One region of the Kocuria sp. TGY1127_2 genome, then DNA from elsewhere that is predicted to be linked to it. Evidence: riboswitches for the same ligand, from Rfam matches in the RefSeq annotation. Region 1 holds a riboswitch; each other region holds the start of a gene.
What was found. A riboswitch is a leader RNA that binds a small molecule or an ion and turns the genes downstream of it on or off. The one in region 1 is predicted to bind S-adenosylmethionine.

Region 1 (10,575 bases):
CAAGAAGCCACCCGCGAAGACGTTCTTCACAACGTCGGGGAGCAGACGGTCGTCGGCCAAGTCCTTGACGTACTGGTCGAAGCGTTCATCTCCCGAGTCGTCAACGGAATAGGTCAGGTACCGTCCGTTCTCGGTGACCTGGAAAGCCCCGAGGGAAAAGAACGGCAGACCCTCGGCCATGGTGTTGCAATCGAGGATAACCTGTTCGCCGTCGAGAGGTTCGTCGACCGGGACCTCGGGAGGCGTCCATTCCGTCCGTTGATCGCCTGTACGACGAGCCGGAACACGGCAGAAGATCGCGTAGTTCTGGCCTTCTCTGGTCCGACGGAAGTACCACCAGTCGCCCAGGCGGTTCGGAACGGAAAGATCGGTTTCCAGGGTCCGTGACTTGATCTCGCCGAAAATCGCGGAACGCAGTTTCCCGAGGCCCGAGGTCAACGACTCCGCATAGTCGTTCTCCGCCTTGAGATGCTCAATCACCTCGGGGTTTTCCTTGTCACGGAGCCACTCGTAGTTGTCCACGAACTCATGCCCGTGCATCGTACGAGTAGTCGGGCTCTTGCGAGTCTCCGGAGCCTCGGCGTCGGTGTTCCAGGTGGGGCGCGGGGCCTCTCGGGATTCTGCTGAAGTCATGCCTTCCACCTTACTGACGAGGGCGCAATTCGCGGGGCCGTCGCCCCAGTGGCTGGGGTTGCCCCTAGCGAACGGCCGGCGGCTCAGAGCCCCGGCGAGTCCGGCGCGTCAGCGGGTAGGTGACGGCCAGGAACACGAGCCATACGGCACCGATGACCAAGGAAACTCTGGTGTCCTCGAAGAAACCGAGCAGCACGACGACGCCGATCATAAAGGCGAGTGCGAGCCATGACGCGACCGGCCATAGGGGAGTGGGAAACTTCGACGGGCCGACGCCTTGGGCCTTGCGCCGGCGCCGCATCGCCAAGTGCGTCACAAGAATCATGACCCAGACCAAGACGGTCGCAAACGTCACCAGAGTCGCGATGTAGAGAAAAGCGTTCTCGAAAAAATGATTGACGAGGACCCCGACGATGAGCACCAGCCCCATGGCCGCAACCGTCATGGTCGGGGTTCCGCGTGAGGAAACACGGTTGAAGGACCGCGGCGCGAGCCCTCTCTGAGCGAGTCCGTACAACATGCGGCCGGCACCGTAAATATCCGAATTGATCGCGGAGACGGCAGCGGTCAGGACCACGACGTTGAGAATATGGGCCGCCGCGGGGATACCCAGGCCGGAAAATATCTGAACGAAGGGTGAGCCTTCATTGCCGATGTTCCCCCACGGATACAAGGACATAATGACGCCCATGGTCAGAACGTAGAAGAGGAGGATGCGTACGGGGACGGTGTTGATGGCTCCCGGAATCGACTTCTCGGGGTCCTCGGCTTCGCCAGCGGTGATTCCGATGTTCTCGACGCCTCCGAAAGCGAACATGACCACGGTGAAGCACGCGAGGAAGCCGGAGAACCCATTCGGAAAGAACCCGCCCTGCTCCCAGAGATTGGTCACGGACGGCTCGACTTCCTGGTGGAGCTGGATGCCGAAGACAATCAGCGCGAGCCCACCCACGATCATCGCAACGATGGCGCCCACCTTGATCAGCGTCAGCCAGAACTCGACTTCCCCATAAACCTTCACCTTGGTCAGGTTGATGGCCATGATGATCGCGACGACCGAGACGATCCAGATCCAGCTGGGCGTGTCCGGGAACCAGAACCGCATGTACAAGGAGAACGCCGTGACATCCGCGACCGCAACCAGGGCCATTTCGAATGCGAAGCTCCACCCGGTGACGAATCCGGCCCACCGGCCAAGGTATTCAGTCGCGTATTCCGAAAAGGAACCCGGAACGGGGTGGACCATGGCCATCTCTCCCATGGCACGCATGACCATAAATACCGCGGCGCCACCGACGATGTAAGCCAACAGGACCGACGGGCCCGCGAACTGTATCGCGTCCGCGGAGCCGAGAAACAGCCCGGTTCCTATAGCCGAACCCAACGCAATGAACCGGATATGTCGCAGAGTCAGCCCGCGTTTGAGCGCAGATTCCCCGCCGAGCACGACGTCGTCCGCGCGCGAAGTTTCGGTAACTTGATCTGAGGGGTCCTGTTCCTGATTCAAGGCAGTCCTTCGAGAGCTCGACGATGCATGCGCCCCGTCCTGGCGGAGCGGGCCATGAGCCAGATTACGCAATGGCCCACTCCGCGTCATAAATGTCACGGCGTTTCATGTAAGCGTAGTTTCCGTCTCCTACTTGACGTGTCGGTCGGCCGTAGGAAAACCTGGATATGGGTCAAGAGAGCCAGTGACAAGCCCCAGCTTGCTGGCCGGCAACCCTCCAACCGCGGTGGGGTGCCCTGGGTGAGGACCTGGTGATCGCGAACAACGCGATCACAAGCGCGGGCGCGGTGTGCCCGGTCGTCACGAAGAGTGAGACTCGTATTCCCCGGTGAACCAGAGGGTTCCGGGTCGACCCGGGTGCTCGCTTTTGCGAGACGATCGGTCGCTCCATGCCCTTGATTCAACAGGAGCAGAATATGACCACGGCCTCTCACAGCCTTCCGACTCCTTCCAGCCCGCAGGGATGGAAGTTCGAGACACAACAGATTCACGCGGGCCAAGAGCCCGATTCTGCAACCGGTGCACGGGCTCTTCCGATCTATCAGACCACATCGTTTGTGTTCGACAACGCCGAACAGGCCGCAAACCGCTTCGGGCTCAAAGAACTCGGTCCCATCTATTCACGCCTGACGAATCCGACCCAGGAGGTCGTCGAGAATCGCATTGCTGCCCTCGAAGGAGGCGTCGGAGCGCTCCTCGTGGCTTCAGGGCAAGCGGCCATCACGATCGCGATCCTCAATACGGCGCAGGCCGGTGACCACATCGTCGCCAGCCCGAGCCTCTATGGCGGCACGTACAATCTCCTCAAGCACACCTTGGGTGCATACGGTATCGAAACGACCTTCGTGGAAGATTTCGACGATCCCGAGGCCTGGCGCGCGGCGGTCAAACCGAATACCAAAGCCTTCTACGGGGAAACCGTTCCGAATCCTCGCAGTGACGTCTTCGACATCGAAACTCTCGCGAACCTTGCCCACGAGGTCGGGGTACCGCTGATCGTGGACAACACGGTTCCCACCCCATACCTGGTGCGCCCCTTCGAGTGGGGTGCCGACGTCGTCGTGCACTCCGCAACCAAGTACCTCGGCGGCCACGGCAACAGCATGGGCGGAGTGATCGTGGACTCCGGTCGATTCGACTACTCGAAGTACCCGGAGCGATACCCGCAATTCAATACGCCGGATCCGAGCTATCACGGCTTGGTGTTCGCCGAGGACTTGGGGCCAAACGGGGTCTTCGGAGTCAATCTCTCCTACATCCTGCGTGCTCGTGTCACGCTTCTGCGCGACCTCGGTTCGTCGATCTCACCGACCAACGCCTTCAATATTTCCGTCGGCCTGGAGACCCTGTCCCTCCGCGTGGAACGCCATGTCGACAACGCGCTAAAGGTCTCTCGGTGGCTCGAAGCGCGTCCCGAAGTCACCCGAGTGCACTATGCGGGGCTCGAATCGTCGCAATGGTACGAGCGAGGGAAGAAATACGCTCCGAACGGGGTGGGCGCGATCGTCGGATTCGAACTCGAAGGCGGCTCCGAACCGGCACAGGCCTTTGTGGACTCCCTCGTGCTCCACTCGAACGTCGCGAACATCGGAGACGTGCACTCGTTGGTCATTCACCCGGCCTCGACCACGCACTCCCAGCTCTCCGAGGACGAGCTGCGTGCCGCAGGGGTCGCGCCGGGATTCGTGCGTCTGTCCGTGGGACTCGAGCACATCGACGACATTGTGGCCGATCTCGAACACGGCTTCGACTCGCTGGCAGCCGCGGAGAGCCCGCAGTCCTCGACCGAGACGGTGTCGGCTAAGTACTGAGGAAACTGGACAAGGAGAAAATGTGACGATCGTTGGCACCGGGGCTCGGAAGGCTCAGACCAGGGGAGACGGAGTAGTCAATTACTACGACGTCGGAGACCTCCTGGTCGATTCGGGGTCCGTAATCCCTGATGCGACTCTCGCATACGAAACGTGGGGGACCCTCAACGAGGACGCCTCGAATGCGGTTCTGGTGTTGCATGCCCTCACCGGGGACACGCACGCGGCCCACGGGTACGCGGAGGATGACGCCAGCGACCTCGAACGTCGTGCCGCCGAAGAAGAAGGCTGGTGGGAAGGGCTCATAGGCCCTGGTGCTGCGATTGACACGGACCAATTCTTTGTGGTCTGTCCCAATATCATCGGCGGCTGTTACGGTTCGACCGGGCCGTCGTCGCCCGCACCGACATCGATCGATCCGGAACGGAACCCGTGGGGGTCGCGCTTCCCGCTGATCACCATCCGCGATTCGGTCCGGGCAGAAGCCGTGCTCGCGGACGGTCTCGGCATCGACCGGTGGTCGTTGGTCATCGGGGGGTCGATGGGCGGCGCAAGGGCGATCGAATGGGCAGTGACTTTTCCGGACCGCGTTCGGCACTGTGCCGTGATCGCCTCCGGGGCCGAGTCCACGGCCGAGCAGCTCTCGTGGGGCCAAGCCCAGACGCTCGCGATTCGGCAGGACCCCAATTTCGCCGGGGGCGATTACTATTCGGGGATCTTCCCCGTCGACGGCCTCGGACTGGCCCGGCGCATCGCGCACATCACTTATCGATCGGCCACCGAGTTACATTACCGCTTCGGCCGGCACCCTCAGGACGACGAGGACCCCACGGGGCCCTGCGTGAACCGGCGCGGTCGGTACAGGGTCGAAAGCTATCTCGACCATCAAGCATCCAAATTGGCCGGTCGATTCGACGCGAACTCATATCTGTACGTCAATGACGCTCTGATGAGCCATGATGTTTCCCGCGGCCGAGGTTCTCTCAAAGAGGCGCTCGCGCGTTCTACCTGCGGATGGACGATCGTGGCGGTGGACTCCGATCGGTTGTTCTACCCCAAAGAATCCGAGATGCTCGCCCACGCCCTGCCGCAGCCCGTTGAGGTCGGGTACATTAGCTCTCCCAGCGGGCACGATGGATTTCTGATCGAAACCTCTCAGATCAGCAAATTCCTGCGTGACGGTGATGCATTGAAAGGTGCGGTCCTCGGATAGCTGATGCGGCGTGGGCGGTGTCTGTGAGAAGCTCCCGGCCATGCATAGGATGGGAATTATGACTCAAAATCCCGTCGTCGAATTCTCCCGTCCCGAAGCCGACCGTCCCGGAACACACCTCGTGCTCATGCTTCACGGGTACGGATCCCATGAGAAGGACCTCCTTGGACTTCTCCCCGCCCTGCCCGAAGAAGGCTTCACCTACGCGGCCATGAGGGCGCCGGGAGCCATGCCCGGCGGAATGCCGGGCTACAGCTGGTTCGAGCTCCAAGGCACGTTCGGGGAAGACATCACGGCCGACGCTGAGGAAGTCGAGAGGGCCGCTGCCGACGTGATCGCCTGGATCGATGAGGCATCATCCGACTACGCGGATGTCACACTGTTCGGATTTTCTCAAGGTATGGCGATCGCCAGCTCGGTGATTCGCCATCGACCGGACTTGGCCTGCGCCGTCGTCGGACTGTCTGGGTTCGTGCTCGATTCGGCAGACGAATTCTTTGACGACGCCGCCCTCGCAGCCTCTTCGCCGCGTATTCCGTTCTTCTACGGGCGAGATCAGGAGGATCCCGTGATCCCCGCCGATATGGTCGCGTTCAATCTCGATTGGCTTCGCGATCACACCGATGTGACCAAAGTGCTTTATGCCGGGATGGGCCACGGCGTGAGCAATCAGGAGATCAAACACGTCTCCGAGTTCCTGTGCCACGTCCTCCGGTAGCGTCCCTTTTCTCACGAACCTGCGCGTTGATCAGGGGAAACGGCGAGTAGTGTGTCGGGCATGACAAATATGATGATGGTGCGAGTTCCCGAAGCCAATAAGAATTTCGAAATCGTCAACGTCCCTATCCCGGAGCCGCGTGCCGGCCAGGTTCGTGTCAAAGTCCACGCGTGCGGGGTCTGCCATTCGGATGCATTCACTGTGGCCGGGGCGATGGGCAATGAGTTTCCGCGGTCGCCCGGTCATGAGATCGCGGGCGAAATTGATGCCGTCGGTGATGGCGTCACCGCGTGGTCTCCCGGTCAGAGAGTCGGGGTCGGCTGGTTCGGTGGCTGTGATTTTACGTGTGAAGCGTGCCGTCGCGGTGACTTCGTTTCGTGTGAGAACGGCGAAATCCCGGGGATCCACTACGACGGAGGCTACGCGGAATACGCCGTCGTGCCGGCGGAAGCGCTCGCTTCGATACCGGACGACCTCTCTGACGTCGATGCGGCTCCGTTGCTTTGTGCTGGAGTGACCACTTTCAATGCATTGCGGAAATCCTCCGCCAGACCGGGCGACGTCGTCGCGGTCCTGGGCGTCGGAGGCCTCGGACACCTGGCAGTTCAGTACGCCGCGAAAATGGGGTTCGAAACCGTCGCGATTGCTCGGGGTACAGCGAAGAAGGACCTCGCCCTCGAGCTCGGTGCTCATCATTACATCGACTCCACCTCAACCGATCCGGCCGAAGAGCTCAACAAGCTCGGTGGTGCGAATGTGGTGTTGGCCACCGTGACGGCGCCGGATGCCATGACCGCGGTCCTGGGCGGCCTCAAACCCCGGGGCGAGCTCATGGTCGTCGGTGCTTCAGCCGATCCGATGCAGATTCCGCCCTTCGCATTGATCCCAGGATCCCTCGCCGTACAGGGTCACGCATCCGGAACTTCTCAGGACTCCGAAGACGCCATGCGTTTCAGCGTTCTGACAGGGGTCAACGCCCAGATCGAAACCGTTCCCCTCGCGAAGGCCCAGTCTGCCTTCGACAAAATGATGGCCGGTGACGCCAGGTTCCGCATGGTCCTGACCATGGACTCCTAGCCGGCGGCGGGGGAATCTTCCCGCTCAATGCGGATTGTGACCTCTCCGAGTGCAACGGTGTCGCCCGGATGCAGCTGCTTCCCGCGCTGGAATTCGGGCTCACCGTTGACGAAGACGTGGCCCTCGGCGATGATTTCCCGTGCCTCAGCGCCATCCTCCACGAGGCTCGCGAATTTCAGTAATTGGCCTAGTCGCATCATGTCTTCACGAATTTCGACTGGCTGAGCGTCTTGAGTGGTCATGCGCATGAGTCTATCGGCACGCACTAGGAGGGCGACTATTACCGTATTTTTCCGGGCCGCTGTCCTCTGACGAGAGGCCGTGCCGTTCGGCGCCGAAACCGAAACCCGTCCCAGCGTCGCGAACCGGTAGGCTGGTAGGCGAATCAAGCCCTTGCACGCGTCGCAAACCGGCGGCGCGCGACGACTAATGGAGTGAACAATACCTATGGCATCAAAGTCCACGCTGGATAACGTCATCACGCTGGCCAAACGCCGCGGATTCGTTTTTCAGGCCGGTGAGATCTACGGCGGTTCCCGGTCGGCGTGGGACTACGGCCCGCTCGGAGCCGAGCTGAAGGAAAACATTCGCCAACTCTGGTGGCAGAACTTCGTGCGATCGCGCGAGGACATGGTCGGGTTGGACTCTTCGATTATTCTGCCCACGCCCGTGTGGGAAGCGTCGGGCCACGTCGAGACGTTCACCGACCCGCTGGTCGAATCGCTCCACACCCATCGGCGTTACCGTGCCGACCACCTGATCGAGGCCTACGAGAAGAAGCATGGTCATCCGCCGGCCAATGGCCTCGCGGACATCAACGATCCGGAGACTGGCCAGCCAGGGAATTGGACAGAACCGCAACAGTTCTCGGGTCTGATGAAGACTTACCTGGGAGCCGTTGACAACGAGGAAGGTCTCCACTTCCTCCGTCCAGAAACCGCGCAAGGCATATTCGTCAACTTCAACAATGTGGTGACTGCTTCTCGCAAGCGCCCGCCGTTCGGAATCGGCCAGATCGGCAAGGCCTTCCGTAACGAGATCACGCCGGGCAACTTCATCTTCCGGACCCGCGAGTTCGAACAGATGGAGATTGAATTCTTCACGCACCCTGATGACGCCCCCAAGTACTTCGAGACCTGGGTCGAGGACTGCTGGAACTGGTTCGTGGACCTCGGCATCAACCCGGACAACATGAGGAAGTTCGACGTCCCCGAAGACGACCGCGCGCATTACTCCGCCGGGACCATCGACATCGAATACAAGTTCGGTTTCCAGGGCAATGAGTGGGGCGAACTCATGGGTGTGGCCAACCGCACCGACTACGACCTCGGTGTCCACAACGAACATTCCAATACGCGTCTGGAGTACTTCGACCAGGGTACGGGACAGCGTTACGTTCCGTACGTGATCGAGCCGTCCTTCGGACTGACCCGCTCGATGATGGCTTTCTTGGTCGACGCTTACACCGAGGACGAAGCGCCCAATACCAAGGGTGGCGTGGATACCCGCACTGTCCTCAAATTGGATCCGCGCCTTGCGCCGGTCAAGGCCGCGGTCTTGCCGTTGTCCAAGAAAGAGACGCTGACTCCGACCGCGGAGAAGCTCGCCTCGGATCTGCGGAAGAACTGGAACGTCGACTTCGACACGTCCGGCGCGATCGGTCGTCGTTATCGCCGCCAGGATGAGATCGGAACGCCGTTCTGCATCACTGTGGACTTCGAGACTCTCGAAGACAACGCCGTCACGATTCGTGAGCGGGACTCCATGGCTCAAGAGCGCGTCAGCTTGGACCAGGTCAAGTCCTACCTCGCGGGACAGCTGATCAAATAACTCAAGGGAGAGCGGTATGGCGGACTACACGATCCGTGGGTGGCAAGAGGGCGACGACCTGCAGTTGATGCAGATCTGGCCCGATGCCGACAATATTCAGGCCTCCGTTTTCCGCGCGAAGCTGGGGCCGGATGGCGAGCAACCGTGGCAACGGACTGTAGTCGCCGAACACGACGGCGTTCCCGTCGCCGCCGGGACGGTCTACGAGACCTCGCTGCATTCGTCCCGGCTGTGGGCCTACATCGAGGTCGCGCCTGACCATCGGAGGTTCGGCCTGGGAAAGCGTCTTCTCGAGGCGCTTCGGGAAGCGGCGCAAACTGCCCCGTCGGGCATCACGGCGTTGCGTACCAAGATTGTGCCCGAGACTTCTGGTGCCGGTTTCGCCCAGTGGGCCGGGCTCGGCTCAATCCAGCGGACCCGAATGATCCGAGTCGAGGCCGGGGCCCTTCCCCAACGGCCTTTGCGAGTCGACGGTGACGGCAACCTCGATCAAGCCATCGAAGACTTGGCGACAGGGTCGCTTGAGCTGACCCAGGCCGTCTGGGACTTCTACCGTCGAGTCCATGATTGGGACCCGCCGGCCGAGCAGTCCTTGGGTCGGGTCAACAGGCTGTTCCTCTCCGACGAAGCGGAAGCATACGGCGCAATCGTGATGCGGGACGGCGTACTGGAGGCCCAAAAGAACGGGTCAAAAGCTCCGATTGCGGCTTTTGCGGTCAGCTACCGTGCCTTGGACGCCGACGCCCCTGGGCGCGAGGTATCCGATGAGGAGGCGACCGAGGTTCTACTCGGCTACGACCTCGATCGAGTCCGCTCGGGTGAGGACGTCGAACAGTTGCTCGCACTGCTCGTGGCCCAGTACCCCGTGGTCATTGAAGTAGACGATTCGATGCGCATTCTCACGGAACTGGTTGAAGCTCTCCTCCACAGGGGAACGGCTAGCGTCGAGGAAGAGGCCCTCGTGGTCGCGGACCATTAGGTCGCGGTACCCCGGGGAACAGGATGGACGATCTGCGCGTTGAACGTATTTTGCGCGCCGTGGAGTGTGTTCCCACCGGCCGCGTAGCGACCTACGGTCTCATCGGTCGGATCGTAGGAGAGTCTCCGCGCGTCGTCGGAATTGTTCTCGCGCGGTGGGGCTCTTCCGTGCCCTGGTGGCGTGTCGTCAATGCCCAAGGCGTCATCCCCGGGCACGGTGGGGAGGCCTACGACCATTGGGTTCGGGAGGATTTGCTCGACCTGGCTACCGCCCGCCCGGATCGCTCGGGAGCGGGCGGCGTCGTCCGGGTCCGGGTCAGAACCTTGTTGGCCGAGGAAAGCTGCTTGCGCCTGGCCTGGGCCCGCGCGATCAAGAACCTCGACGATGAAGGCCCCGCCGACCCTGGAACAGCTGCCGGCTAGTTGGTCAGGACGTTCGCTGGCCAGGTGTAGGCCATGACCCCGCCGTCCACGGTGATGGTTTCGCCGGTCACGAAGGAAGAGTCGTCGGAGGCGAGAAAAGCCACGACGGCAGCGACTTCTTCCGGCTTGCCGAGTCGTTCGAGCGGAGTGACGCGGGCCTGCTGCTCCCGGAAACTCTTGCCCTCGGCGTCGGCGCCGCCCACCAGTTCGTCCACGAGAGGGGTCTCGATGGTTCCTGGACAGACCGCATTGGCGCGAATGTTCCGAGAGCCGTAATCCGTGGCGGTGGCCCGAGTAAAGTTCACAACCCCGCCCTTGGCGGCGTTGTACCCGGAGCGGTCGGCATCTGCGGCGAGCCCCGAGAAGGACGCCATATTGACGATCG
Region 2 (10,575 bases), 870 kb from region 1:
GTCAGCGGATTCTGCAACGCCGGTGAAGCGAAGGTGTTGTCCACAACCAACAACGCGCCTCCGGCATGGGCTGCTTCCGCCCATTCCTGGATATCCACGATGGTCAGCAATGGGTTCGTCGGCGTCTCCAACCAAACAACCCGTGCTTCCGGATCGCACAGAATCCGGTCCCGCACATCGGTCTGTTGAGGCGACACGAAGGTCGTTTCGACTCCCCATCGGGCATACAACTGGCTGAGGAGTCGGTGCGTTCCTCCGTAGGTCTCCGCCCCGGCCACAACTTTGTTCCCCGGTCGCAAGGTCGCACGCAACAGGGCGTCCTCGGCAGCAATCCCTGAAGCGAAAGCGAAGGCGTGTGTACCGTTTTCGACGGCCGCGAGCTGGACCTCCAAAGCACTCCGAGTGGGGTTTCCCCCTCGCGAGTACTCATATCCGCTCTTGAGCGTCTCCACTCCGTCTTGGGTGAAGGTCGACGTCTGGTAAATGGGAGGAATCACGGCGCCGGTGTGAGGGTCCGGTTCCTGGCCCGCGTGAACGGCTGCCGTTCTGAACCCCGGACGGGTCGAATTCACTCGATCGGTTGTGGGTCCCGGCTTGAACTCGGTGGATTCTTCGACTGCAGTCATACCTGAGCAGCCTCCTTCTCTCGCGTGAGAGCCGTCGCCCGGCTCAGGGTCTGGCTGGATGTGGACAAGGAACCGAGCGCTGCGGAGAGATCATCCCAGAGATCGTCGACCTCTTCACGACCCAGCGCCAGCCGAACGGTCTGTTCGGTGATGTCCCCGGCCTCTCTGAGCTCGGGGGTAAGACGACAATGGGTGGTCCACGCGGGATGCGTTGCCATGGATCGAGCGTCGCCCAGGTTGGCAGCGAGCTTGAACAGCTTCAAATTGTCGAAGAATTCCTCCACCTGCGATGTGTTGCCCGCGATGTCGAAGGACAAGACCGCTCCGGTGCCGCGCGGAAAGTCTCGTTCGGCGATGGCCGCATCCGGCGACCCAGGAAGGCTCGGATGCCGGACACGGCACACGCGAGGATGAGTCGCCAGTCGACGCGCGATCTCCTCGGCCACACGGCAATGGCGCTCAACCCGGATGTCGAGGGTCTCGATGCCTTCAAGGGCTTGTTGCGCATTCCACGGAGCCAGGCTCGGGCCCAAGTCGTTGAGCAATTGTGCGCGAACGAGGTGGAGGAACGCTCCGTGATCGCCGTGCCCCTCGACCAGGGATCTGTTCCCGAATCTCCTCCGCGGAGCCGTAAGCTGCGGCCATCGGATGGCGTCCTCGCTCGGGGTCAGCCGGCCGGTGTCGACGATGATTCCCGCAAGCGCCGTTCCATTTCCGGTCAGGTATTTCGTGACGGAATGGACTACGACGTCGGCACCCAATTTCCCGGGCTGCAGGAGATATGGCGTCGCGAGAGTGTTGTCGACGATCAGGGCGGCGCCCGCGGTATGCGCAATGTCCGCGAGCGCGGGGATATCGGGAAGGTCAGCATGCGGGTTTCCGATGGACTCCACGACGAACGCGCGAGTGCGCGCCGTGACGGCATTTTCCCATTCCTCGGGTCGATGCGGGTTGACCCACGTGACCTCGATGCCCGCCTCGGCGAGAGTGTCGTTGAGCAAATCGGCAGTGCCACCGTAAATTCGGTTGGATGCCACCACATGGCCGGCGGGGATCTCCGGGTGGGGCTCGCCGTCCTCGCTCTGACCTGATCGACCGGCCAGGGCAAGAAGGGTGAGCGTTGTTGCCGCTTGGCCGGAAGCGGTGGCGACGGCACCGACGCCCCCTTCGAGTTCCGCGAGCCGACGCTCGAGCAAACCCACCGTAGGACTGCCGGTGCGTGAGTACGTGAATCCGGGTTCTCTCTGGCCGAAGCATTCACGTGCGTCGCGCAACGTCTCGAATTCGTAAGAGGCCGTCAGGTACAAAGGCGGATGCACAGGTCGGGCAGCCGGCGGATTGGCCGTACCCCCGTGCACTTGCACCGTACCGATTCCGGGTGCCGGGTTGTTATCAGCTGACATCGTGATCCCCTCGAAGGCGGGGCGCCGAGTTCGCCTCGTAACGCCGTGCTTGCCGGGGAGCGGTATGCTCCCGACCGGATCTTCATCTGGGGCACCCCATCACAGCGGAAAGGGTTGCCGACCGGCCAGCCAGAGCTTCACAACCGGTACTCGTGATCCTGATTCAGAAACCTACAGCCTTCCCACCAACCTCGAAAGGACATGACGCACGGTTCAGACAGATCGTCATATGAAGGTAATCCACCTGCCGGGAAACGTCATATGACCTGGCGAGACTCCCGTATGATCAGGGCGGACTCCGTGGAATCCGTTCGCGTGCGGACCGAGTTCAGGTCTAGGCGCTCAGCGCGGGGCCGAACACATCGGTAGCGTAACGAGATCCCGGAACGGCCTTGATCAGGGTCCGCGTCGCCTCCTCGCGCGGATTCTCGAAGACCTGCGCCGCGGGGCCCGACTCGATCACCCGGCCATGAGCCATAACCAGCACGTCGTCGGAGATCTGTCGGATCACCGCCAGGTCGTGACTGATGAACACGTAAGAGAGCCCCAGACGATCCTGGAGATCGGCAAGTAGGTCAAGAATCTGGGCTTGAACCGAAACGTCCAGTGCCGAGACCGGTTCGTCCAGAATCACCAGTTCGGGGTCAACAGCGAGTGCCCGAGCTATGGAAACACGTTGGCGTTGCCCTCCGGACAGTTCTACCGGCCGACGACTGGCCAATTCCCGAGGCAGGGCCACGAGATCGAGGAGCTCGTTGATTCGTCGTTCGCGCTGTGGACGTGTGCCGATACGGAATCCCCGCAGGGGCTCCCCGATCGACGCGGCCACGGAATACCGAGGGTCGAGCGATGCGCTGGGGTCCTGGTGAACGAACCGGGCGCGCGTCGAGAGCTCTCGGATGTTGCGCTTCGTGCCATCGAACGGCCGACCGAATATCTCCAACCGGCCGGCGTCATACGATTCCAGACCGAGCAGGATCCGGGCCGTCGTCGATTTTCCGGATCCCGATTCCCCGACGATCCCGAGTGTTCGCCCCGGTTCGAGCTCCAGGTCGAGATCGGCCACAGCCTGGACCTTCCTCGCTCGGGAACCGAAGGTCTTGCTCAGCCCCTGAGCTCGTACCACGCTCGAGCTCTCGCCGCGCGGGGCAGGCCCAGTACGCTTCCGCGGCACATCGTGCAGTGCCGGCGATGCCTTGAGCAGGCGCCGGGTGTAATCGTGCTGAGGTTCGGCGAAAACGCTGGCTGCCGAGCCTTCCTCGACAACACGGCCCTTTTCCATCACCAGGATTCGATCGGCCCGGTCCCGAGCGATTCCGAGATCGTGGGTGATGAGAAGGAGGCCTGCTCCGGCGTCGGAAACTCGCGCCTCCAGCAAGTCCAGGACGTTCTTCTGCGCGGACACGTCGAGGGCGGAGGTCGGCTCGTCGGCGATCACCAGTTGCGGCCCACGCGCTAGTGCGAGCGCGATCAGGACCCGCTGGCGCTGGCCACCGGATAGTTCGTGCGGATAGCGGGAGCCGTGGACCTCGATCTCGAGGCCGACGTCCTCGAGCGCCTTCGCCGTCTGTTCCTTGGCCCGATGACGCGAAAGACCGGCTTCGCGCAAGGATTCCGATAGCTGCGAAGTGATCGTGCGTACGGGGTTCAGTCCCGTCCCCGCGTCCTGAGGAACGTAGCCCAGGAGGTCTCCCCGAACACGCTTCCATTGGTTCTCCGAGGCAGACCGCATATCCGAGCCGTGCAGGGATTGCTCAGCGATATCCACGTGGGCGGAGGAAGTCAGCAGTCCGGCCGCTACTGCGGCCGTGGTTGACTTCCCCGAACCGGATTCACCAACCACCGCAAGGGTTTCGCCAACAGGGACAGTCAGCGAAACCCCCTCGACCGCGGGGGCCGCGCCGTCGGAGTACCGGACGGTGAGGTCTCGCAGGCTGAGAGCCACGGGGGAATCCGCCGAATCGGTGGCCTCGACGAGGCGTGGATGCACATTCTCTCGATGGGGCAGGGTCATGATGGTCTCCTGGTCTGCAGGGCGTGAGAGATACGGTTGACGGAAACGACGACGGCGGCGATCACCAGTCCCGGAATGACGGTCAACCACCAGGCGCTCGCGAGGTAATCTCTTCCTTCGGAGACCAGTAGCCCCCACTCCGGATTGGGCGGCTGGGTTCCGAATCCCAAGAAGCTCAAGGCGGAAATCGCGAGAATCGCGGCTCCGAATTCGATTGCGGCCAGTGCAAATACCGGGCCGATCGCGTGCGGAAGGATATGGCGGGCCAGGATCTCCGGCGTGCGGATACCGGACATCGATGCCGCCTCGATGAACAAAGAACTCCTCCATCGAAGGACTTCGCCTCGCATAAGTCGCGCGAAAGACGGTATGGACGCCAGCGCCACGGCCACGGCAATGTTGACGGACCCGGCCCCCAGCGCGGCCACGACCGCGAGGGAAAGCAAGAGCGAAGGCACCGACTGCAGGACATCCACGACGCGCATGAGTATGGTGTCGACGACGCTTCCCGCGGTTCCTGCCAACAACCCGAGAAGGGTCCCGACGAAAAAGGCTATGAGGACCGCGATGGCGGTCGTCCCCAAGGACGCCCCGGCTCCTTGGACGACTCGGGAAAATACGTCCCTCCCGAGGTGATCGGTACCGAACCAGTGCTGCATTCCGGGCGGCGACAAGCGAATATCGGGGTCGCCCAGCAACGGGTTCTCGGTGACGAAGACGCTGGGCAGAACCGCCCATGCGAGTGCGACGAGAACGATGAGTCCGGAAACGATGAGTCCGTACGGCGCACGAACCATCGTGGCGGCGAATCGACGATGACGAGTCGCAGGGTTTCCGGGGCGTCGTACCGAACGCGCGGATCCGGAGGGAAGCTCGCTCGTGCTCATGGTCGCGCCTCCTGAATCGATTGGGTCGTGTTGTCGGTTCCCGGCGGACTTGTAACGGATGTGGCGTCCGCGGCGTCGGGATGGGGACCCTTGTGCGAGTCCAGGCTTTGCGAGCCATCGCGTCCTCGTTTGGGTGGATTCCCCGTGGGACGTGTTCGGGGGTCGACCACCGGGTACAACAGGTCGACCACCAGATTCACCACCACGAACACGAGCGCGGAGAAAGCCACAACCCCCAGTACCACGGGCATGTCCTGGCCGGTGACCGATGTTTCCGCGAGACGACCGATGCCGTTGCGCGTGAAGACGGTCTCGACGATCACGGCACCACCCAGAACATTGCCGAGAACGACTCCCGCGATCGACAAAAGGGACACCCCGGCCGGGGGCAGGGCATGCGAGAGAAGAAGACGAAGCCGGCCCAGACCCGCGGCACGATAAGTCGTCATGAATTGCCTGCTCCACGCCTGAGTGAGCGATCGCAGCAATACCTGAGCGATCATCGCCCCAAGGGGCAAAGACAAAGTCACCGCCGGGAGAATCACACCCGCGATACCCTGCGCGCCGATTGCGGGGATTACGCCCAAGCGGAACGAGAACAGTTGAAGCAGGAGCAGTCCGACCCAGAACGTCGGGAGGGACACCCCCAGACTGGGCAGCCCGGACAACAGATTCCGCAACCAGGGGCTCCGGACCCCCACGGCCGCGAGCGCCAGAACGACTCCGCCTGGGATCGCAATAGCCAAGGTCCACGCCGCGAGCTCGACCGTGACCGGAAGTGCCTGGGCGATGGCCGCAGCAACCGGTTGGCCCGTGGTGTAGGACGTTCCGAGATCGCCTCGTACGGCATTGCCGAGCGCTGACAGATATTGAACGACCAGTGGTTGGTCGAACCCGTATTGATGCCGGAGTTCGTCGATTTCCTCCGGGGACGCCGTCGAAAGATCACCTCCCAGAACCGCAGCCACCGAGTCGCCCGGCAAGGCATACAACAGGAGGAAAGCCAGGGCATAGGCCGCCCACAGCACCAGAATGCCGAATCCCAGGCGGCGGAGGATCATCGCGAGCAAGGGGTTCATCGGTCGCCTCCCTGAGACCCGGAGCCCGCGTTGCCGCCGGCGTCATTCAGCCAGGTGTCATACAGGTCGATGCGCGAGGAAGCATCGTATTTGAAGTCCTTGACCCGGGGCCCTGTCGCGATCACACCGGACAGTTCGACGAGCGGAACCGAGTGGGCATCACGTATCAGGGAGGTAACTGCTTGGTCGACGAGCTTCTTCCGTTGCTTCGGGTCCTGGACTCCGACGCTCTGATCGAGGGCCTGGTCCAGCTGTGCCGGATCCCGCTTGTTCCGGTTGGCTCCGTTCGCGTCAAAGACGGTTCGGAGCACGTCCGGGTCGGAGCGCGTGAGGTTCATGAATTCGACGTCGGCTTCCCCGGACTGCGAGGCGGCCTCGGTGTTGGCCACCGTCGTCTGTTCAAGTTTCATTTCGATACCGGTTTCCCTCAGCTGTTGCTGAACAAGCTCCAGGAACGGTGCGGATTGCCAATATTTGACGGTGAAACTGAGGGTTTTCCCGTCCTTCTGCCGCAGTCCGGTCTTGGAGTTCATCGTCCAACCGGCTTCGTCCAGCAGTTTGGCGGCACCGTCCGGATCGTGCTTGAGCAGTCCGGAGAAATCCTGGTAATCAGGCGTTGATCCTGCGAGCACCGAAGTCGCTGGTTCCTGATAGCGCGAAAGCAACGCACGCAGTTGATCGCGGTTGATCGATTTGGTGACGGCCTGGCGCACTCGTTCGTCGGAGAACAACGGCCGGGATTCGTTCATGATGAAGTTGTAGACCACGCCCGGATTAGGCCGGTCGACGATGGTGAAGTTCGAAGCCTGCAGCAGCTCTTCGTCCTGCGGCTGGACAACGGTGTCGACGTCGATCTGACCGGAGGCCAGGCTCCCGTTCCGGACGGTCGATTCCGGAACGATCGACATGTCTATTGCGTCGAGGTAGGCCGGCCCCCTGTGATTCGCCTGCTTCGGAGCCCATCCGTAGTCGTCGAACCGGTCGAGGCGAATGCTCTGTCGCGGGGTGTAGCTCTTCAGCTGGAAGGGACCGGTCCCCACGACCTCGCCCCCGCACCTTTGGTCCGGCGATTTGCCCAGAGTGGAATCCGAGTAGAAGCCCAGGGTCATCGTCGACGTCGCCTGGAGGAACTGCGCGTTCGGCTTATCGAATTTCACGGTGACCGTTCGCTCGTCCGGAGCCTGTACGTCCGAAAGACCGGTGAGATACGTGGAACCCAGACTTGCTTTGGCTCCCAGATCCTGAATCGCCCGAAGATTGTGTTCCACGGACGTGGAGGTGAAATCCGTTCCGTCCTGGAATTTCACACCATCCCGGAGATGGAACGTGAATTCGGTGGAGTCCGGGTTCACGTCCCACGATTCCGCGAGCCATGGTTCCAGTTCTCCGGATTCGGGGTCCTGATAGGTCAGGGAGTCCGTGACCTGTCTCGTCACGTTGAGTGCGACGTTCTGACCGGCTTGTTGCCCGTCCACGCATCCGGGGTCGGCGTCGAAAGCCAATTTCAGCGTCCCACCGGAGACCGGGTTCTTGGCCTGGCCCCCGCCGGTGGTCTCGGATGAGCCGCAACCGGCCAGTACGAATACCGCGCTGATTCCGACGGCAACGGCTCGTGCCAACCGGGCATTCTTCAGCGGGCGGCGGTGAAATGGCGGCATGGAATTCTTCCTGGGTGTCTGCATCGGGAACATCGCTCGAGCGGCGGTGAACGCAATGACCCTTCGAATGTCCAGTGCTCTCCGACGCCGCTCAACAGATACGACAGTCCAGGGCCTCGAAGCGCGAGGCCAGCGCCCAGCTCTGCGAATTTCTGAAAGCAGTCACGATTCAAATCCCTAGTCGTCTCAGGGGGGTCACCGGATAGGCCGGTGCGCCTGAGCCCAGGCTATCGACCCGCATCGCGAGAGTCAGAGGAAAAGAAAGAAACCTTCATCTGAGGTCAGAAAACGCAGTGTTGAAGGTTGCAGGGGCCGCAGGTTCCGCGGCACTTATGTCCGCTTCTGACTATTCCGTCAGCCTGAGCTCTGGTTCAGGCGCAGTTTCCCCTCGAACGGCCGCCTGGAAGGCTTGTCTGCAAGCAAGGATTGCTGGGTGGCCCGCGCGCCCGGTCCTGATGGAGGTGTAGACCATCCGGTGTGCATCCCCGGGAAGTCCGATCAATCGCGTGCCTGCAAGATATTGGCCGCTGAGAAGCGCCGGAATCAACGCGACCGCGTGGCCGGTGCGAACGAGGTGTGCTTGGATCAACGGGTTTCGGGTGTCGAACCGGACCTTGGGTTCGAATCCGGCACTGCGGCAGATCCCGCGGGCCCACTGCCCCGTCGGCTGGTCCGAGGGATCCATGGCCCACGGAGCGTCTTCGAGGTCCCGCACGGTTCGCGGCATCCTGGCCCACGGGCCCGTTCCGGGGATGACAAGGTTCAATGGGTCCCTGATCATGTTGATCCGGTCGATGCCTTCTCGAACCGGCTCGGCGAGGCCTGGATATTCCTCCCCAATGATCACGTCGAATTCGTGGGACATGAGGCCTTCGTACGCCTCGCCCACTTCCCTCTGGGTGATTTCGACCGTCAGCCGGGGGTGCCGTTCATTGAGAATGTCCAGAGCCGCCGAAGCAACCGTCATCACCGCCGTTTGGAACGAACCGATACGCAGTGTTCCGCGCACCTCGGAGTGAGTTCCGGCGAGCTCGGATTCGGCGAGTTCCATCTGCGCGAGGATTTCATCGGCGTGCCTCACCAGGTTCTCCGCCTCGGCGGTCAGTCGGACCCCGCGCCCCACATGCTCCAGGAGTACGACGCCGGCTTCCCGCTCGAGCAGAGACAACTGCTGGGACACGGCCGAAGGCGTGTACGACATGGACTTCGCAACATGCGCGAGAGTGCCCCTCCGGTGCAATTCGCGAAGCATGCGAAGTCGTTGGAGATTCAGCACTGCCTTCTCTTCCTGAATTTACGGAGGCCGTCGGCCCTGCTGTCGTTCACGGTTCCGAGACCGGCAATGAGTTTATTTATTCTTACCGGTTCTGGTTAGATACATTCGCTAGACTACCCATTCCCTGAGGCCTCATGCTTGTAACGGCCCACTCCGCGAAAAATTCAGCGGTGTGGGCGTCGTGATGAGACTCGAGCCTTCAGGAGGTGACCCGTGAGCACCATGAACAATGGACCCGTAACCGGCGTGACGCCGGCCGTCGTGGCGACCGGTTCCATGCCCACTGTGAATCCAGGACCGAACACTACGCGCGGCATGGCCCCAGGGATTCTGTTCGTCATTGGTTCGTGCACATCCCTCCAGCTCGGGGCTGCGATTGCAACGCAGCTGTTCCCTCGGTTGGGCCCGTGGGGCGTGACATCGCTGCGCATGCTTTTCGCCGCGGTCATCCTGTTGCTCATCACCCGACCACGAATTGCAGGATGGACTGGTAAGCAGTGGCGATCGGTCATGTTTTTCGGGCTCGCCCTGGCTGGGATGAACGGTTTCTTCTACGCAGGGATCGCACGCATTCCTTTGGGAGCAGGAGTTGCGATCGAATTCCTCGGACCTTTGGCCCTGGCCGCCGTCCTCTCGCGCAAGGTCGTCGATTTCCTGTGGGTTCTTCTGGCACTGGCCGGCATGGCCGTACTGGGTATCGAGAGTGTGACGAGCGCGAACGCTGCCCTGGATCCACTTGGCGTCCTGTTCGTTCTCATCGCGGGCGCATTCTGGGCCGTCTACGTTTTGACGAGCGCCCAGGTAGGGCGGACTGTTCCGGGAACGGGCGGCCTCGCCGTTGCGATTGCCGTAGCCGCTGTTGTTCTGGCGCCAGTCGGGGGCCCCTCCGCTGTGCTGGCCTTCGGAGATCTCCCTTTGCTGGCTCTGGCGGCATTGGTGGCGTTGCTGTCTTCGGTCATCCCGTATTCACTCGAGCTCAAGGCTCTTCGTCGTCTCCCGAACGCGACCTTCAGTATCCTCTTGAGCCTGGAACCCGCGTTCGCTGCCCTCTTCGGTTTTCTTCTTCTTCACCAGATCGTGGGACCTCTCCGACTTCTCGCGATTGTCCTGGTCATCCTCGCCTCGATGGGCACCACATTGTCTTCCACGAAAATTCGCATTCCTGGATCCAAACGCCGCCGTGAGAGGAAAGTCGAACGAGTGACCGCGAGCTGACACCACAATTGACCTAGAGGTCTAGCCTCGAGATATGAGGACTTTTGTCTACGACGATGATTGCGGCCCCTGCGTTCCGGCTGCCCGATTCCTGGATGCCCGCACGCGGGACCGTCTCGACGTGGTGCCTTTTTCTCGGGTTCAATCAGAGCTGACGGATGCCGAGGCCGAGAGGTTCCTCGCAGAAGCGGTTTATCTCGAGGGCCCCGACCCCTCGGATAGCGCCTTTCTCCCACAGGGCCGGAAATTCTGGGGCCACGAAGCCGTCGGCAAAGCTATGCTCGCTTCCGCTCATGGAATCGATCGACTGGCGGGGCGCATAATCCTTGCTCCCGGGTTCTCGATTCCGGCTCGTTGGTTCTACGCCTGGTTTTCGGCGAACCGGTGGCGTTTCGGGGGAAATTCGTGCAGCATCGA
Region 3 (10,575 bases), 1.2 Mb from region 1:
CCGGTTACTTGTTCCGGTGGTCGTAGACCCTACGGATCTTCCCGGACGACCGTGCCAACGTGCCCGGTTCGGCGATGTCGATCAGCGCCGTCGAACCGATCTTGGTCTTGATTTCGGACAACAGTGTTTTGCCGTCCTCGACCGCCTCTTCATGAGTGACGTCCTCACGGCGTTCGATGTGGACCGTCATCTGATCCATGCGATTCGGACGGCTGATTTCGAGTGTGAAATGAGGTGCGAGCGCGGGGAGGTTGAGCGCGAGCTCCTCGATCTGCGTCGGGAAGAGGTTCACGCCACGCAGAATGATCATGTCATCCGAGCGGCCCGTAATTCGTCCCATGCGCCGGTGCCCCGGACGGTCGGTGCCGGGCAGCAACCGGGTGAGGTCGTGGGTTCGGTAGCGAATGATCGGAAGGGCCTGTTTGGTCAGCGCGGTGAAGACCAGCTCGCCGGGCTCTCCCAATTCGCAAACGCGGTCGTCGAAGGGATCGATGATCTCGGGACGGAAATGGTCTTCCCAGATGTGGGAGCCGTCCCGTGTCACGGCCGATTCCCCAGCAACTCCGGGTCCCATGACTTCGGAGAGACCATAGATGTCGCACGCGGTGATGTCGAAGGTGCGCTCGATCTCGCGGCGCATCTCGTCCGTCCACGGCTCGGCGCCGAGGACAGCCCGCTTGAGCGAGGTATCGCGGGGATCGATCCCGGCCTTGCGAAACCCGTCAGCGATTGCCAGAAGGTATGTGGGAGTCGCGAGAATCGCGTCCGGCTCGAAGTCGCGGATGAGCTGAACTTGTTTCTCGGTCTGACCGCCAGACATCGGGATCACTGCGCAACCGAGCTTCTCTCCGCCGTAGTGTGCCCCGAGGCCGCCGGTGAACAAACCGTAACCGTATGCGTTGTGGATTTTCTGGCCGGGTTGGACGCCCGAGAACCGGAAGCATCGAGCGACCAGGCCGGCCCATGTGTCGAGGTCGTCTTGGGTGTATCCGACGACGGTTGGCAGGCCCGTCGTGCCGGACGAAGCGTGGATGCGGCGAATGTCGCTCATCGGTACGGCGAAGGACTCGAAGGGGTAGGCCTTTCGCAGGAATTCCTTGTCCGTGTATGGAAACTTGCTGAGATCTCCGAGTTCTTTGAAATCGTCGGGATGCACGCCGTGCTCGTCGTAGAGATCCCGGTAGGCCGGGACGTTCTCGTAGGCATGGTGCAGTGTCCACCTGAGGCGTTCGAATTGCAGAGACTCGATTTCGTCCCGGCTCATCAATTCTTCGGGGTCAGGCTGTGAGGGGTCCGCCGAAGCTGTGGGGGAATAAGGGTTCTCGATGGAATAAGTAGTCAAGGGGTTCACGCTTTCTGACGTTGGGGGATGGTCCGGCTGCGTCCGCGGAAATGGGCGATGACTTCGTCGTCAGCCGTGACCGTGACGTCGTAGAGACCGCTACGACCGGTGCGGGCTATCTCTATGGCTTCTGCAGTCATGACCTGGCCTGGCCGGCCGGACTTGACGAAGTCGATTTGGGCCCCTTGGGCAACGGTAATGGTGCTTCCATCGCCGGCGGGGTCATTGCAGGCCATGGCGAAACAAGTGTCCGCCAGAGAAAACACCATGCCGCCGTGGGCGATCCCAAATCCATTGAGCATCTCCTCCCGCAGCGTCATGCTGATGACCGCGTGACCGTACTCCGAGCGGTGCACCTGGATGCCCAACCACTCCGAGGTCCGATCGTTGGCCAGCATCGGATGATCTGGCATGTTGTTCTCCTCACATTATATGACCGAATGTTCAGTAGGGAATCGTTAAATTGACAGTGTGTCAACCGGGGCGATCGTGTGTTGACGACCACATCGCATGCCTATATCCTGAACGAACGTTCGGTTATTATTTATTGGAGGACGTCATGACCCACATCGACGACGCCGTCGCCCCTGAGCAGGAACGCTTCGACGCGCTCATCGCGGACGACTCCCGCATCGAGCCGAGGGACTGGATGCCCGAGGCATACCGAAAGACTTTGACCCGTCAGGTCTCGCAGCACGCGCATTCCGAGATCATTGGAATGCAGCCGGAAGCCAATTGGATTACGCGTGCCCCGAGCCTCAAGCGCAAGTCAATTCTCATGGCCAAGGTCCAAGACGAGGCCGGCCACGGCCTGTATTTGTACTCAGCCGCCGAGACCCTGGGGACGCCGAGGCAGGTCCTCAATGACCAGTTACTCTCTGGCCGGGCCAAGTATTCGTCGATCTTCAACTACCCGGCACGGACCTGGGCCGACATGGGTGCCATCGGTTGGCTCGTGGACGGCGCCGCAATATGCAACCAGGTTCCGCTGTGCCGCGCCTCGTACGGCCCGTATGGGCGCGCGATGGTTCGCATCTGCAAGGAGGAATCTTTCCATCAGCGGCAGGGCTGGGAGATTCTCTACGAACTGTCCCACGGAACAAAAGCGCAGAAGAAGATGGCACAGGACGCGGTCGACCGTTTCTACGGCCCGGCCCTGCAGATGTTCGGGCCTCCGGATGACGAATCTCCCAACTCGCAGCAGTCCATGGCGTGGAATATCAAGCGCTTCACCAACGATGAGCTGCGTCAGCGCTTCGTCGACATGATGGTGCCTCAAGCCGAGGCTTTGGGTCTGACGCTGCCCGATCCTGACCTGCGGTGGAACGAAGAGCGAGGGCACTATGACTACGGAGAGCTCGACTGGGACGAGTTCATGTCCGTGATCAAGGGCAACGGGCCGTGCAACGTGCAGCGAATGAAGCGACGTCGCGAAGCCCACGAGAACGGCGCATGGGTCCGCGAAGCGGCGGCCGCCTACGCCGAACGTCAGGCCGCCCGTGCGGCGGAAGCCGCGCACGAGGATGCCGACTCCGCCTCGACACCACAGCAACGTCCCGCTGCCCAGCTGATTGGAGCCTGAGCATGAGTGAGCAAAGCCAAGAAAACCAGCAATCGGCCTGGCCGCTCTGGGAAGTGTTCGTCCGGTCCTCCCGAGGGCTTTCCCACGTTCACGCGGGCTCGTTGCATGCCCCCGATGCAACCATGGCGGTCCGGAACGCGCGTGACCTCTACACACGACGGAATGAGGGAACGAGCGTGTGGGTTGTCGAAGCCGAGGCAATCACGGCTTCGGATCCCGATTCCAAGGGCGGCTATTTCGAGTCGGCCCAAGGCAAGGCATATCGACACGCTACGTATTACACCAAGTCCGAAGGGGTGAAGCACCTGTGAGCACCTTCGCATCGCACGAATCGGCCACCAAGATCAGTGCCGGCGAGTCCATCAGCACCGAGTCGATCGCCGATTCCGGAGCCCAAGCTGCCGAGCCTGTCGCACAGTATGCGTTGCGGTTGGGCGACGACGCTCTGATCCTGTCCCAGCGCCTCGGCTGGTGGATCGCTCGGGCTCCCGAACTCGAGGAGGACATCGCGCTGTCCAACATCGCCTTGGACCTGATCGGGCACGCGCGCTTCCTGCTGACGTACGCGGGCACGGCGTGGGACAAGAGCGAGGACGATCTCGCGTATTTTCGAAGTGAAGAGGAATTCCGCTCGTGCCGACTAGTCGAACAGGAGAACGGCGACTTCGGGCAGACCATAGCGCGTCAACTCATCTTCTCGATCTATCAGTACGAGTTGTATTCCGCTCTTCAGGACTCATCCGATGCGACCTTGGCGGCGATCGCGGACAAAGCGGTCAAGGAGGTCGAGTACCACGTGGATCACGCATCGCAGTGGGTTCTGCGCTTGGGTCTCGGCACTGAAGAATCCCGACGTCGTATAGCCGCCGGATTCGAATACCTGTGGCCGTACGTTGACGAGTTGTTCACCGACGACGAGCTGATCGATCAGCTCGAAGGCGTGGCCGTGCGGCCCTCTTCGATCAAGGAGGCCTCCATGAAGGCCATCGAGGGGATCCTGGCCGAGGCCGAGCTGGAGGCACCAAAAGTCTCCCAGGCCCGGTTGCCCCGTGAGTTGCGCGATGGTTCCTATTCGGAACATCGGGGGTTCATCCTTGCCGAGATGCAGTCCCTGGCCCGCCAGCACCCCGGGGCAAGATGGTGATTGCAATGTCTCCGATCATTCATACGGCGCCGGACAAGGAATCCGCCGGGTTGGCTCGGGCTCTTCCTCTAGGTCCTTCACGGCGCCCCTCTGGCGACGTGGACGCTACGTTGTGGGACCTCGCGGCAACCGTCTGTGACCCGGAAATCCCCGTTCTGACGCTCGCCGACCTGGGCGTGCTCCGAGATGCTTACGTAGAGGACGGGCAGGCCATCGTGGTTATCACTCCCACGTATTCCGGGTGTCCGGCCATGGAAACAATGGCCGATGACCTCGTGGCAACCATTTCTGCGGCAGGATACTCCGAGGTCCGAATCGAAAAAGTCCTGCGACCGGCGTGGACGACCGACTGGATGAGCGATGAAGGCAAAGCAAAGCTGTCCGAATACGGAATCGCTCCACCAACGGGAAATAGCGCTCCCGGTCACAACAGCGGGCCGGTACGCCTGACCCTCTCGGTCAAGTGCCCGCATTGCGGCTCGCTCAAGACCCGAGAGATGACACGCTTCGGCTCCACCTCGTGCAAGGCCCTTTGGGTGTGCAACGAATGTTTGGAGCCTTTCGACTACTTCAAGGTTCACTGACATGTCACAAACCAGTACCCAACGCAAGGCCGTCGCCATGGAAAGGGCGGAGGAGAACACGTCTCCGGGACGTAACGGCCGGCGTCGCGCGACGTTCAACCGCCTTCCCGTTACAGGGCTTCGGAAGCTGACCTCGGAGTCGGTCGAGGTGGCCTTCGGGGTTCCGGAAGAGCTCGAGAATGATTACGACTATCTTCCAGGGCAATACGTAGCCCTACGTGCTCAGATCGGCGGACAGGAAGTGCGTCGATCGTACTCGATCTGCGCCGAGCCTCGTCCGGGAGAGATTCGCGTCGCCATCAAGAAGGACGTGGGCGGGATCTTCTCGACGTGGGCCAATGAAGAATTGGCGGTCGGGGATGAGCTCGACGTCATGAATCCTCAGGGAGCCTTCACATCTAAAACCCGGTTGACCTCGATGAACCATCCGGAGGACTTGGCCCGTGAGGAAGTGCGCCGGGACAAGAGTGCTCACGTCGTGGCGATTGCCGCGGGTTCGGGCATTACGCCGATCATGGCGATCGCCCGATCGCTCATGAAGGCCTCGCCGACCACGAGCATCGACGTCGTCTATGCCAACAGATCCGCGATGGACGTGATGTTCGCCGAGGAGCTGGGGGACCTGAAGGATAAGTTTCCGTCACGGCTGGCTCTCCATCACGTGCTATCCCGAGAGCAGCGCATTTCACCGTTGATGTCCGGTCGCATTGACCCGGAGAAGCTCGACGAACTCCTGGATCGGGTTCTGCAGGTCGAGACCGTCAACGAATGGTTCTTGTGTGGGCCGTTCGAGCTGGTGCAGTTGTGCAGGGACGCGCTGAAAGAACGAGGCGTCCCGGAGGACAAGGTGCGGTTCGAATTGTTCAGTACGGGGAAACCGGAGAAACCCGCGGGACAGCAGGGCCGGGAGGTCGCCGTCGACCCCGAGGGCGAAAATTTCCAGATCAGCTTCACTTTGGATGGCAACTCCGGAAAGGTGGACACGCCCAAGTCGGCCAACGAGACTGTCCTGAATGCCGCTTTGCGTGTTCGGCCCGATGTGCCGTTCGCATGTGCAGGTGGCGTGTGTGGAACATGCCGGGCCAAGGTGGTTTCCGGCGACTTTACGATGGAAGAGAACTTTGCGCTGGAGAAGGACGAAGTCGAATCGGGCTACGTTCTGACCTGCCAAACACGGCCGACCTCCGACAGTCTGGAAGTTGACTTCGACGCGTAACCGCTGGAGTGCGCGAGGAAAGGAATCCCGATCATGATTGATCTGACCATCTCCGACGACATCGCCGAGATAGTGCTCGACGCACCGAAGAAGCTCAATGCACTGAATTCCGAAGACCTTGCCGAACTGTCGGAGGCCTACCGCACGGCAGAGAATGCGGGAGTCCGGGCGCTGGTTCTGAGGGGTGAAGGACGGGGTTTCTGCGCCGGCCGCGACATCTCCGGGGTCGATCCGGCCCACGATGACGTCGAAGGGTATCTCGGGAATCGGGCCACGGCCTTGTTTCGGCAAATTTCTGCATTCTCGGCTCCGACCTTCGCCGCGGTCCACGGGGCGTGTCTGGGGGTCGGGCTGGGCCTGGCGATCGCGAGCGACGTCGTCTACGTGGCCGAGGACGCCAAGATCGGTTCCCCCTTCGCGAATCTTGGGGCAACGTTGGACTCGGGTGGCCACGCACTGTTCTACGAGCGGTTGGGCGCGCACCGGACCCTCGACCTGATTTACACGGGCGAGATGATGAGTGGCTCCGAAGCGGTCACCGCAGGGCTGTTTTCCCGGTCCGTACCGGCGGACGACGTGCTCGATTTTACGATGCAGAGGGTGCGAAAAGTGGCCCAAGGGGCGACCCAAGCATATTTGGTCTCGAAATCACTGATCAGTCAACTGCGCGACGAACGGGCTGGACTGTGGGAGTCCATGGCCGCCGAATCCGCCGAACAGGCACGGCTCTGCTCGACGGATGATTACGCGGAGGGTTTCACGGCGTTCCAGGAAAAGCGCAAACCGAACTTCCGAGGCCAATAGCCGTATCAACCCCTACTTTTGATCCAGGCCCATATTGCCCGTTTTCTTTGCGAAAGCGGGCAATATGTCTGATGTGGCTGGATTGGGGTACGGACGCGGTTCCACGTAACACTGCGAAAAGCGGGTAACAGAAGCTCACAGGATGGCTGCGAACCAGGTGCTTGCATACGCTCGGATGGAGAAGATCAAGAGTCCCAACGATCAAGCTCTGGCTGGTTGGGCGGCAACCCTCTCCCGTAGCGGGGTGCCCCAGATGATGATCTGGCACCGTCGGCATTGCGACCGGCGGACATGCAAGTACGGCGCGAGAATCGGCGCCACCGCGTGAATGTTTGCGCCGCTTCTCGTTACCGGGACAGAAGCGCAAGGCTCGGGCGCGCGGAGACCTGTTGGAGTCCCTCCATGCACCGAAAGGAATCCCGATGTCGGAAAAGAAGCGCATCGCCATCAACGCCTTTGATATGACGTGCGTGGGTCATCAGAGCTTTGATCTGTGGCGCCACCCTCGCTCGCGTGCCACTGAGTACAACACCATCGAATACTGGACAGACCTCGCCAAAACCCTAGAGAAAGGGTTGTTCGACGGGGTCTTCCTGGCCGACGTCGTGGGCATCTACGACGTCTACAAGAACTCCGCGGCACCTTCGATCCGCGGCGGTGCACAGGTACCGGTCAACGATCCGTTCATGCAGATTTCAGCGATGGCGGCCGTGACCGAAAACCTCGGTTTCGGCGTGACCAGCGCCGTGACCTACGAGCAGCCCTATACTCTCGCCCGGAAATACGCGACGCTCGACCACCTGACCAAAGGGCGCGTCGGATTCAACGTGGTGACCTCGTACCTCCCCTCTGCGGCCGAGAATCAGGGACTGCCGCGCCAAATCGAGCATGACAAGCGCTACGAGATCGCCGACGAGTTCCTCGACGTCTGCTACAAACTGTGGGAAGGATCCTGGGAGGACGACGCCGTGGTCAAGGATCGAGAGTCCGGCGTCTACGCGGACCCGGCTAAGGTCCATCCGATTCGACACCAGGGCAAATACTTCACCGTCCCGGGCGCCGGTCTGACCGAGCCTTCCCGTCAGCGCACACCGGTGATCTTTCAGGCAGGGGCTTCGTCGCGGGGGCAGGCTTTTGCGGGCAAGCACGCCGAAGCCGTGTTCGTCGGGGGCCTTCGACCGGACCTCACCCGATTCATGACGGACAAGATTCGAGACGAGGCAGAGAAGACCGGTCGTCAGCGCGATGACGTCAAGATCTTCGCAATGCTCTCGGTCATCGTGGACGAGACCGACGAAAAGGCCCAGGCAAAGTACGAGGAGTACTTGAAGTATGTTTCGACCGAGACTTCTCAGGCGATCATTGGCGGTTGGTCAGGAGTGGACCTTTCCCAATTCGGCGAGGATGAGGTGCTCAACTACATCAAGACCGACTCGATCCAGTCCTTCCTCACGCCATTTACTCTGCAGTCCAAGGACAAGGAATGGACCCGAGAGGACATTGCGAAGCACTGCGCGATTGGCGGCATGGGCGATGTGATCATCGGCGGCCCGGAAAAGGTTGCGGACGAGCTCGAACGCTGGATCGATGAAGGAGGGCTGGACGGTATCAATCTCGCGTACCACGTCTCTCCGGGTTCATTCGAAGACTTCGTGGAGTTCGTTGTTCCCGAGCTGCAGAAGCGCGGGCGCTACCGCACCTCGTACGAAGGCTCGACATTCCGGGAGAACCTCTTCGGTCAGGGGCAGGTTTCCATCGACGAGAACCACCCTGCGGCGGCATACAAGGGTGCGTACGTGGGTCAGCCGTCCACGGAGGACACCCCGGCGCGTCCCGGCGAGGAAGATGACGCCGCCTAGAGTCGGCGGTCCGAGAAAAGGCGACTTCCACGAGCTCCACGAACGACGGCGCCGCGTGAAAAAAGATGGTCCACGAGGCTGTCATTTTCACGCGGCGCCGTCGTGCGCCCATCGCCTACTTATATAGTAAGGCGAACCTTTGAGAGCAACGCCACAAAATTTGCAGTTGTGCACTGTTTGCAGAACTGCATAAACTGCATGAGTGCAAACCACTGAACCATCCCTCCGAGAACGTCGCCGCGCGCGGACGTGGGACTCGATCCACGAGGCCGCGCGTGAGCTCGCGTCCGAGCGGGGGATCAAGCAGACCACGGCGGAGTTGATTGCAGAAAAGGCCGGCGTCTCGCCGCGTACGTTCTTCAATTACTTCGCAACCAAGGAGGATGCCGTCATCGGATTGCGTCCTCCGCAAATGACCCAGGAAATACTCGGTAGCGTTCAAGCGAGCGACTCCGGTGGTCTTCTCGCACAGGCCGCCCAGCTTTTGGCTCGTGTCATGTACGATTCCTTCGCAGGTGACCTCAAGGAGGTCATGGGCCAACTCGTCGAAGACGGGGAGTACATGCGTCAACGCATGAAAATCCACATGCTTCGTTGCGAGCAGGAGCTCAAGGATTTCTTGCTGAGAATGGACTGGTCGGTCTATCAAGAGACCGGACAGTTCGTGCCTCGCGAGGACGAGAACAGCGACCCGGCGCCGGAGCAGGAAGAGCGCATTCGCGCGATCATCCTCATGGCCACCGCGGTTCTCCGATACGTCGACTACGGCGCACGGTCTTCCCGGGAAGAATTTGCCGCATCCATCAACCGCACAGTGAATCTGTTCTCCACCATCGTCAAGGAGCCCCGTTGAGTACCACCTACACACCGCGTCACGCCCCAGGGGGTGGCACGACCGACTCCGGAGCCGCAGACGGCGGGTCCGCATCGCCCCAGACGGGGACATTGAGTTCTGCGCATTCTGCGGAGAAGGAAGGGTTCGGCCGACCCACCCCGAACACCAATATCCCCTTGCTCTTCATCGGCCTGATGATCATCATGCTGATGTCGTCGCTGAACCAGACCGTTCTCTCTCCGTCCTTGCCGACCATCGTCGGCGAGCTCAACGGCGTCGAGCACATGAGCTGGGTCATCACAGCGTTCATTATGGTCTCGACCATCATGATGCCGGCCTACGGAAAACTGGGCGACCTCTGGGGGCGCAAGCCTCTGCTGATTTTTGCAATCCTCGCCTTCGCAGCCGGTTCGATAACTGGCGCTGTCGCCCAAAATATGACGACCCTCATCATTGCTCGTGGCCTGCAGGGCCTCGGCGGCGGCGGGTTGATGATCCTCTCGCAGTCCGTGATTGCGGACGTCATCCCCGCGCGTGAGCGCGGTAAGTACATGGGCGCCCTCATGGGTGTTTTCGCGTTCTCATCCGTTGCCGGCCCGCTGCTCGGTGGTTGGTTGACCGAAGGGCCCGGTTGGCGTTGGGCCTTCTGGATGAATATTCCGCTCGGAGTCCTCGCGCTCGCGGCAACCATTTTCCTCATCCCGCACACCAATAAGGCTGTGGACCAGCAACGTCGAAAGATTGACGTGTTCGGCATGATGTTCCTTGGTGCGGCAACCGCTTGTCTGGTCCTGGCGATGACCTGGGGCGGCAACCAGTACGACTGGAATTCGCCGACCATTATCGGTCTGCTGATCGCCGTCGTCGTCTGCGTGGCAATCTTCATTCCGATCGAGTCCAAGGTGACCGAGCCGGTCATGCCGCTCGCGTTGTTCAAGGACCGCAACTTCAACCTGACCACCATCGCCAACCTGTGCATGGGCATCGGTATGTTCGGTGCCGTCGGCTACATGCCGACGTACATGCAGATGGTTCTCGGCGTGGATGCGACCGAAGCCGGTCTGCTCATGATTCCGATGATGGGCATGCTGCTCATTACGTCGATCTCCGTCGGCTTCATCGTTTCGAAAATCGGCCGCTACAAGGCCTTCACCGTCGTGGGCTCGGTTCTGCTGGCTCTTGGTCTCTTCCTCTTGTCCCACCTCGAGG

Region 2: linked by a shared signal. The riboswitch ahead of sake_RS00360 (O-acetylhomoserine aminocarboxypropyltransferase/cysteine synthase family protein) and the one ahead of sake_RS09820 (bifunctional o-acetylhomoserine/o-acetylserine sulfhydrylase) in region 1 are both predicted to bind S-adenosylmethionine.
Region 3: linked by a shared signal. The riboswitch ahead of sake_RS01880 (LLM class flavin-dependent oxidoreductase) and the one ahead of sake_RS09820 (bifunctional o-acetylhomoserine/o-acetylserine sulfhydrylase) in region 1 are both predicted to bind S-adenosylmethionine.

The regions. Positions count from the first base shown of each region.
Region 1 covers NZ_AP022834.1:2,164,849-2,175,423, reverse strand. Annotated here, with positions in the region: gene sake_RS09830 (S9 family peptidase) at 1-633, opposite strand, end outside; gene sake_RS09825 (amino acid permease) at 698-2,080, opposite strand; SAM riboswitch class IV at 2,311-2,425, shown strand; gene sake_RS09820 (bifunctional o-acetylhomoserine/o-acetylserine sulfhydrylase) at 2,557-3,951, shown strand; gene sake_RS09815 (homoserine O-acetyltransferase) at 3,974-5,164, shown strand; gene sake_RS09810 (alpha/beta hydrolase) at 5,223-5,882, shown strand; gene sake_RS09805 (alcohol dehydrogenase) at 5,943-6,959, shown strand; gene sake_RS09800 (RNA-binding S4 domain-containing protein) at 6,956-7,201, opposite strand; gene sake_RS09795 (glycine--tRNA ligase) at 7,407-8,789, shown strand; gene sake_RS09790 (GNAT family N-acetyltransferase) at 8,806-9,768, shown strand; gene sake_RS09785 (MGMT family protein) at 9,792-10,190, shown strand; gene sake_RS09780 (SDR family oxidoreductase) at 10,187-10,575, opposite strand, start outside.
Region 2 covers NZ_AP022834.1:69,184-79,758, reverse strand. Annotated here, with positions in the region: gene sake_RS00365 (cystathionine gamma-synthase) at 1-626, opposite strand, end outside; gene sake_RS00360 (O-acetylhomoserine aminocarboxypropyltransferase/cysteine synthase family protein) at 623-2,029, opposite strand; SAM riboswitch class IV at 2,070-2,187, opposite strand; gene sake_RS00355 (ABC transporter ATP-binding protein) at 2,364-4,043, opposite strand; gene sake_RS00350 (ABC transporter permease) at 4,040-4,930, opposite strand; gene sake_RS00345 (ABC transporter permease) at 4,927-6,009, opposite strand; gene sake_RS00340 (ABC transporter substrate-binding protein) at 6,006-7,667, opposite strand; gene sake_RS00335 (LysR family transcriptional regulator) at 8,014-8,943, opposite strand; gene sake_RS00330 (DMT family transporter) at 9,166-10,158, shown strand; gene sake_RS00325 (DCC1-like thiol-disulfide oxidoreductase family protein) at 10,193-10,575, shown strand, end outside.
Region 3 covers NZ_AP022834.1:420,431-431,005, forward strand. Annotated here, with positions in the region: gene sake_RS01840 (phenylacetate--CoA ligase family protein) at 5-1,342, opposite strand; gene paaI (hydroxyphenylacetyl-CoA thioesterase PaaI) at 1,348-1,755, opposite strand; gene paaA (1,2-phenylacetyl-CoA epoxidase subunit PaaA) at 1,902-2,924, shown strand; gene paaB (1,2-phenylacetyl-CoA epoxidase subunit PaaB) at 2,927-3,235, shown strand; gene paaC (1,2-phenylacetyl-CoA epoxidase subunit PaaC) at 3,232-4,068, shown strand; gene paaD (1,2-phenylacetyl-CoA epoxidase subunit PaaD) at 4,074-4,652, shown strand; gene paaE (1,2-phenylacetyl-CoA epoxidase subunit PaaE) at 4,690-5,868, shown strand; gene sake_RS01875 (enoyl-CoA hydratase/isomerase family protein) at 5,902-6,672, shown strand; SAM riboswitch class IV at 6,856-6,978, shown strand; gene sake_RS01880 (LLM class flavin-dependent oxidoreductase) at 7,095-8,531, shown strand; gene sake_RS01885 (TetR/AcrR family transcriptional regulator) at 8,734-9,384, shown strand; gene sake_RS01890 (MDR family MFS transporter) at 9,477-10,575, shown strand, end outside.